DNA from 2 places in the Shewanella zhuhaiensis genome. Region 1 is predicted to be linked to the other one. Evidence: predicted binding sites of a transcription regulator. Region 1 holds the regulator's gene; the other holds the start of a gene.
What was found. The regulator FliA, encoded in region 1, starts transcription of late flagellar genes. The targets are predictions, from matches to a motif close to CTAAAGNTNNNNNNNNNNNNGCCGATA.
Positions count from the first base shown of each region.

Region 2: the regulator FliA is predicted to act here: its motif matches at 2,218-2,244, upstream of MJ923_RS01815 (DUF5610 domain-containing protein).

Region 1 is NZ_JAKUDL010000002.1:96,591-100,803, reverse strand. It holds gene MJ923_RS06025 (chemotaxis protein CheA) at 1-425, opposite strand, end outside; gene MJ923_RS06020 (protein phosphatase CheZ) at 441-1,187, opposite strand; gene cheY (chemotaxis response regulator CheY) at 1,201-1,584, opposite strand; gene MJ923_RS06010 (RNA polymerase sigma factor FliA) at 1,628-2,347, opposite strand; gene MJ923_RS06005 (MinD/ParA family protein) at 2,340-3,221, opposite strand; gene flhF (flagellar biosynthesis GTPase FlhF) at 3,226-4,213, opposite strand, start outside.
Region 2 is NZ_JAKUDL010000001.1:426,138-430,350, reverse strand. It holds gene MJ923_RS01825 (glutathione S-transferase family protein) at 1-576, opposite strand, end outside; gene MJ923_RS01820 (ferredoxin--NADP reductase) at 713-1,459, opposite strand; gene MJ923_RS01815 (DUF5610 domain-containing protein) at 1,576-2,181, opposite strand; gene MJ923_RS01805 (hypothetical protein) at 2,621-2,878, opposite strand; gene MJ923_RS01800 (ABCB family ABC transporter ATP-binding protein/permease) at 2,949-4,213, opposite strand, start outside.

The DNA of each region.
Region 1 (4,213 bases):
TCGGGCTCGCTGGCGCCACCTTCTGATGGCAAAGGCTCACCCGAAGCCAGCAACTTAAGTTTATCCAGCAGCTCTGGCGATGCAGGTTCCTGCTCCTGACCGGCTTGGGTCTGGGCGAACATGGTATTAATGGCATCGACCGCCTGAAGGATGATATCCATCAGCTCGGCGCTGACATGGCGCTTACCCGTTCTTAATAAATCGAAGGTATTTTCCGACTCGTGGCACACATCCACCATGGGCGCCAGGCTAAGGAAGCCAGCGCCACCTTTTACGGTGTGAAAGCCACGGAAAATGGCGTTGAGCAGATCTGTGTCTTCCGGGTTGTTTTCAAGGGCAACCAACTGCTCTTGCAACAGCTCCAGAATCTCACCGGCCTCAATCAGAAAGTCCTGCAGAATCTCTTCATCAACATCGAATGCCATTAAATTGACTCCTTATCAGAAACCCAGGCTGGAGAGCAGATCGTCGACTTCGTCCTGACCCGTTACCACGTCCTGACGAAGCTCGGCGTTCATAATCGGCCCTTCGGCTTCAATGGTGTTGACGCTTGGGCTGGTACGCTGGGTCATTTCTGTTACCGGTTGCTCGCCAAAGACGGTCAACATGGAGACCAGGCTGTTTTCAACTTCCCGAACCAAGTCGATGACTCGCCGGATCATTTGTCCGGTCAGATCCTGGAAGTCCTGCGCCATCAAAATTTGATTGAGCAGCTCACGCAGCCGCTCTGAGTCTTGTTCACTACGGGTCATCAATTGCTGAACGTCGTGGCACAAGCTCTTGAATTCAGTCAGTTCAATGTCACGCCGCATCAGTTTGTCCCAAGTTGGTGTGACAGTTTTAATATGGTTGATTAAGGCATCGGCCAATGGCAGACACTCTTCCACGGCATCCATGGTCTTGTTGGCGGCTTGCTCAGTCATGTCGATAACATAATTGAGGCGCTCTTTGGCATCGGGAATATCGACGCTGGCCAATTCCGCCAGGCGGCTGTCGAGCTGAAAATCCACCAGGGCGCTGTGAAGCTGACGAGTCAGTTTACCGACTTCGTCAAAGAGTTCCTTTTGAATGGGGGCCGCCAATTCGCGGATCAGCAAATCGGCTTTTTCCTGCTCGCCGCCGCTGAGCAGCGTCACGAGTTCCTGTGCCTGTTCGAGACTAATGAGCCCTGATGTTTGTGCCTGCATAGCTCATCCTTGCTCAACCAAGTCGTTCGAAGATCTTATCCAGCTTCTCTTTCAGTGTCGCAGCGGTAAAGGGCTTCACTACATAGCCATTTACCCCAGCCTGAGCGGCAGCAATGATCTGTTCACGCTTGGCTTCGGCGGTCACCATCAGCACAGGGATATGCTTCAGACTCTCATCGGCGCGGATGGCCTTGAGCAAATCAATACCCTGCATGCCGGGCATGTTCCAATCGGTAACCACAAAGTCGAAATCGCCCTTCTGAAGCATTGGCAAGGCGGTTGAGCCATCATCTGCTTCCTGGGTGTTATTGAATCCCAAGTCTCGCAACAAGTTCTTGATGATACGTCTCATCGTTGAAAAGTCGTCAACGATAAGAATCTTCATATTCTTGTCCAAGGTTTCCTCCGGTGAGCTGACACTCTAACTGCTCGATAATGAATTATACGTGTGTCCAATGCTTGAGCTTGCCTTTGAGCCTGAGCATCGCCTGACTGTGGATCTGGCATACCCGCGACTCGCTGACGTCAAGAATGGCACCTATTTCTTTTAAGTTCAGTGCTTCATCGTAATAAAGCGATAACACCAATGCGTCTCTCTCCGGCAACTGGCGAATGGCATCTGCCAAGGCCTGTTGAAACTGGCTACCCGCCAGATCGTCATAGATGTCGTCTGTTTGCTCCCCATCGGGAACCAGTACATCCTGAGATACGCCCAAATCTTCTATCCCTATGATTTTCCCTACAGAAACATCATTGAGAATATGATGGTATTCATCCAGCGACATATCAAGTCTTTCGGCAATTTCGCTGTCGCGGGCATCCCGTCCCAGCTCCTGCTCTAACTCATCAATGACCTGGGCTACCCTTCGCTGGTTACGGTGTACTGACCGTGGCACCCAGTCGCCCTTGCGGATTTCATCCAGCATGGCGCCGCGAATGCGGATCCCGGCGAAGGTTTCAAATTTGGCGCCTTTGCCACCATCAAACTTGGTCGAGGCCTCCAGCAGGCCAATCATGCCTGCCTGGAGCAAGTCGTCCAACTGTACGGATGCCGGCAGCCTGGCCAACATATGGTGCGCGATTCTTTTTACCAGCGGTGCGTACTGTTCAACGATGGAGGTTTTATCCTCCATGGAGGTATACGCCGCGGCTTTATTCACTCGCTCTGTCCTCTTGATACTCGGGACGATGCACCAGACGCTCTACGAAGAACTCCAGATGACCGCCGGGCTGCTGGGGTATAGGCCAGCTCAGCACCTTGTTGGCCAAACCGTGATATGCAATCGCGGCTGGAGACTTCGGATAGGCTTCTACGATCAATTTTTGCTTACGTACTGATTTTCGCAAGTTTTCATCGAAGGGAATTGTTGCAACCAATTCCAGTGCCACATCCAGGAAGCGGTCAGTTACCTTGCTGAGTTTAGCAAATAACTCCATACCTTCCCGGAGACTACGCACCATATTTGCAACAATTTTGAACCGGAACACACCGTGTTCGCGGCTGAGGATCTTAATGAGGGCATAGGCATCTGTGATAGACGTCGGCTCATCACACACCACCACCAGTACATCCTGTGCGGCGCGGGAGAAGCTCAGTACCATGTCGGAGATACCGGCTGCGGTATCCACAATCAGTACATCGAACTGGGTGCGCATTTCACTGAAAGCGCGGATAAGTCCGGCGTGCTGTGCAGAGGTTAGTTCCACCATGGCCTGGGTACCGGAAGTGGCTGGCACTATACCAATCCCCTTGGGACCACGGAGAATGATGTCATCGAGCTCCGCATCGCCCGATAACACGTGGGAAAGATTTTTCTCGGCGCGAAGCCCCAGCATGACGTCGACGTTGGCCAGACCCAAGTCAGCATCCAGCACCAACACACGCTTGCCCTTTTCTGCCAGAGCCACAGCCGTATTGATGGAAACGCTGGTTTTGCCTACCCCACCCTTGCCGCCAGTGACGGCAATGACTTTTACTTTTTCGTTATATGGCTGATTCATCATACGTAAACCGCTTGCTTGATCACGGGTCATAGCTTCACTCAAACGCACAGGTCGTGTTATCCGACCATAAATTATTATCGATACCCTGATACTCAGGTTCATTCAGGGCATCGAGCGCCTGCTTAGCCAGCGACAGAGTATCTGCCACCTGCATATCCTCGGGCACACGTTGTCCGTCGGTTACATAACTCAGCGGCAGGCCACTCTGAATAAGGATACTCAGTGCTCCTGCCAGAGACACGGATTCATCCAGTTTGGTCAGCACAGCCCCCGACAGAGGGATGCGCTTAAAGTGCTTAACGGCGTCCTGAAGCACCCGGCGCTGCGATGTAGCTGACAATACCAGATAACTGCGGATCGGCAAGGCACTGTTCGCTGTCAAATTGTCCAGTTGTTCAACTAATCGCATATCTCGCTGGCCCATACCTGCGGTATCTATCAATACTAGCTTGCGATTGCGCAGCTGATAAAGAATTTGTTGCAACTCATTGAGATCATGAGCTTGCTTCACAGGACATCCCATGATTTTGCCATAAGTTGCCAATTGCTCAAAGGCTCCGATGCGATAATGATCTGTGGTGATTAAAGCCACCTGATCGGCACCGTGATGCGCAGCAAAACGGGCAGCAATTTTGGCAATCGAGGTGGTTTTACCCACGCCGGTTGGACCAACAAAGGCCACCACACCGCCGCGACGAACAATATCATCACCTTGATTATCAAGCATATTTGCCAAGCTTTGTGGCAATGCCTTCACCAACTCTGCCGGTGTATAGTGCTGAGCGAGACCAGCCAACTTGGATGCGACCGCAGGTGAAAACTCCGCCTCCAACAGCCGGGTTTCCAGCATGGCACCCACAGGATCGGTGCGCTTTTTTTGCTCCATCATCAAAGAAGAAACCTGATGAGTCAGCAAATTACGCAGTGATGCCAGCTCTTCTTTCATGGCATCAAGCTCAATTTGTTGGCGGCCACCTGCGCGGGATTTGTCCGCATCCGGGGTAAAAGTAGCCTGACGGGGC
Region 2 (4,213 bases), on a different contig from region 1:
GGCAAAAATAGGCAGCTCGCGGATATCGTCAAACCACAGCGCCAATGCCGGAGCCAGGTTGCGCCACTCCAGCGTAGGGTGGCGGAACTCAACATACTCAATCAAACACACGAGTGCCATGGCGCGGATATCGATACGCCCTGAACTGCCGGCCCCCTGACGCTCAAGCTCCCTGAATCCCCGTAGCAACGCCTGCTCAAAACGGGCAGTCCAGAATGGCGAGCGAACGCCTTCATCTTCTCGCATCTGCTCCTGACGCAACTTCACCGCGCTGTCGATAAGGCCTTTTATCAGCGAAAACTGACACTGCGCCTGCCAGTCGGCGGCCGGATCGCCAAACAGCTGTCCCTTGGCATAGGTCACATCCAGGTAGCGGCTGATCACTTCACTGTCGTACAGGGCGGCGCCATCACTCAAAAACAGGCAGGGGATCTGCCCAAGCGGATTGCCAGAGAGCAGTTCATCGCTGTTATCAAAGGGGTTGGTGCCAATCTCTTCTACCTTCAGCTCCAGGTAGCGCACCACAATGCGCACCAAGCGGGAATAAGGTGAAGGCGCAGAGCACAGAAGTTTCATGGTTATATCCTTATTTTTGGAGCATGTGGACTTTTCACAGGTGTTTTTCAGCAACTTGATTGGTGTTTCTGCAAGGCAAGAACGAGAACCTGCCAGCGCAAACAACACTTAATCTAAAAATGTCACAACGCACTGATTACCAATATTTTTCGACCGTGATATTGCCGGGCGCCCGGCGCAGGTTTTTCGCCAGTCCGCGCTCAAGCAGCAGTGTTTGACACTCGGCCACCATGCCCGGATTGCCGCAAATCATGACCTGAGAGTGTTCAGCCGAGAGGGTAAGCCCGGTCATGGCTTCCAGTTCGCCCGAGCTCAGCGCCTGCGGGATCCTTTGTTGCAGCGCCCCCGCCATCGGCTCACGGGTGACGGAAAGCACCAAATGGAAATCAGGGTTGGCCTTGGCAAGTGCCTGTAAATCCACGAGGTAGGCCAGGTCCTCTGCGTACCTCACACCATACACCAACACAAGATGTTCAAAGCGCGCGGCGGGCTCGGGGGTCTTCAACATTGAGATAAAGGGCCCAACCGCGGTACCGGTGGCCAGCATCCACAGCTGACGCCCGGCGCTTTCAGCCTTGGGCAATTCATCGAGGGTCATAAACCCGGTGGCCGTGGCCGAGACTTCCAGCGAATCACCGACATTCAAATCCTGAAGTTTAGGGGAGAGTTGGCCATCTTCAACGGCAACAGCAAGAATTTCGAGGTAATCGCTGCCGGGAGGATTCACCAGTGAGTATGCCCGGGCCACCCGCCGCTCCTCGTGCTGGAGGCTGAGCTTGATAAACTGCCCGGCAATAAAAGGGGATATGTCTGCCGCAATCTGCAGACTGAAGAGTTTGTCTGTCCAATCGCGCCGCGCCAGAATGGTGCCTTCAACCCACATGTTCGCTCCCGCTACTGTGTATCAGGCTTCCAGCATAAGCACAGGGCCGCGAAATAAAAACCCTTTTTATTGAAGACCTTTATTTACGCAGCCCGACTGCCGGCGCAGGCCAAAGTTTACTCTGTTTGCTCTGGCGACTCTTGGGGGCTGAAGCTGTCCGCAAAGTCTTTCAGCCCTTGCTGCACCAGCTCATAGGTTTTGTCGACTCCGGCAGCAATATCGCCTTCAAGCACCTTAAGACCCGAGAGGATGTCGCGGGCTTCTTTAAAGCCCTGGTCGATAGCGCCGCCTATGATGTCCATAAATCCACTGAGCTGTTCATCAAAGCTTTGGCTGGCATTTTGCGACTGATGCAAGGCAAAGAACTGGGTGGCAAAGTCGACGATACGGCCAGCGGTGGTCTCGGGCGAGGTATCCACACCTTCGTCCGCCAGACGCTGAATGGCCTGCTCACCCATGGCGGGGGCCAGTTCCTCGTTGATGGCCTCAATGGCTGCACGGTACAAGAGCACCATGGGCTCGTCGGCGGCACTGAGGTTAACTTCTTGCTGTGCCGAGAGAATAGCGGCATTCATCAATGCCCGGCTGGAATGGGCAGCGGTTTTTTGGCTGGCAACCACGGCCACGTCCTGGCCATGATTGCGACCGGTCTGGGTCGATTTGTCCTTGGCAACGGCCGATACCTCGGCGCCGTGATTTTGCGGACTGGGACGGATTTCCATAACTCACCTCGATAACGGGATCGCATATCAACTTATTATCGGCGATTTTTTGCACAACTTTAGCGATTAACGCTGCAAAGTGGCATACCGCTGGTGATTTGGGGTTTAGAGTTTAGACTTAAGTTTTAATTTAAACTTAATTTCGCTTGGGTATAATGTGCGGCCTATGATTGATTTGCCTCACATGAACGGATTAAAGTGAGAGGTGGATCAACAACAATCAGCTCAGGATCCTGTTTGTGAACAACCCAAAGTTACCCGAGGCAAAAACCCGCAGTAACAGTTGCAAGAATTGTGACCGACTGACGGAAATAGAAGGTGAGCAGCTGTGCTTCAGGGATGGCCGCATTATCCGTCTGCTTCCCGCCGATGACAGTAAGCAGCCCCCTATTCTGTGTGAGGGATGGCGACAAAACCCGCCCCTCATCCGCAAAACCGATTAATAAAAGCTGACGCTGGCCTGCCTTGCAGGCTGGCTGTCGCGGATAATGCCGTCCAACATCAGGTCGGTATTCAACTTCGCCAGGGTTAGCCCCCGGGTCGACACCTTCAGTCCGGCACACAGCTGGGCATAAATATCCAACAGACCTTCCTGAGTAACCTGACGTTTTTTTAATGTTGCGGCAACCGCGTTCCAATCCGTGGTTACTTTCTCCGGCATGCCTTCCAGATTGACCAACAAAGCGATATTTTTCATAGCGACTCCGTTACAACTCCCACGTTTTTTAAGGGATTATGCGAGCCGTTTGCTGAATCGCACCTGAACTTCACTTCATCTTTTGTTCATGTTGAATGTGCCATAGACGGCTGTACAAACCGCCTTTGGCAAGCAGTTCACTGTGGCTGCCCTGTTCAGCAATTTTGCCCTGACTGAGCACCACAATACGGTCGGCATCCACTATGGTCGACAGCCTGTGGGCCACCACCAGACTGGTGTGCCCAACAGCCACTTCCCTGAGGGCATCAAGAATGGCTTTCTCGGAGCGGCTATCCAGCGACGAGGTGGCTTCATCAAACACCAGAATCGGCGAGCCCTTGAGCATGGCCCTGGCAATGGCCACCCGCTGCTTTTCACCGCCGGAGAGTTTAAGTCCTCGCTCACCCACCTTGGTCTCGAGTCCTTGGGGCAAGGAGGCCACAAACTCTGCCAGATGGGCATGTTGAATCACTTCCCGCACTTCATCATCGCTGGCGCCCGGGCGACCATAGCGGATGTTTTCCAGCAGCGAGTCGTTAAACAGCACTGTGTCCTGGGGCACGATGGCGATGGCGCGACGCAGGCTGTCCTGGGCCATGTCCCGGATATCGACGCCATCGATTAAAATGCGCCCGCCACTGACATCGTAAAAGCGGAACAGCAGCTTAATCAGAGTAGATTTACCGGCGCCGCTGTCGCCAACCACCGCCACCTTCTCCCCCGGAGCCAGGGTAAAGCTCACCTCATTGAGGATGGGACGCTCGTCATAACGGAAGGACACCTGCTCAAAGCGCACCTCGCCGCGCTGGCACTGAAATGCCTGTGCTGTGTCTTTATTCAAAATCTTCGGCGTCTGATCCAACAGCCCGAACATGCGCTCGATATTGGCCAGTGCGCCGCGGATTTCGCGGTACACAAATCCCAGGAAGTTCAGCGGCATAAACAGCTGCATCATAAAGGCGTTTATCAGCACAAAGTCACCGAGGGTCATCTTGCTCTCGGTTACCTGAGATGCTGCCAGTGCCATCATGGCCGTCATGGCGGCGGCGATAATAAAGGCCTGTCCGCCGTTCAGGGCAAACAGCGACAAACGGTTGTTTCGCTTGGCAGTTTCCCAGGTTTCCAGCGCCTTGTCGTAGTGATCGGCTTCGTACTTTTCGTTGTTGAAGTACTTTACGGTTTCGTAGTTCAGCAGGCTGTCTATGGCGCGGGTGTTGGAAATGGAGTCGGCCTTGGCGGCCTCGCGCACATAGCCGGTACGCCACTCGGTTGCCACCACGCTGAAACCGATATAGGCCACCACGGATGCCAGGGTAATGGCGGCGAACTGCCAGC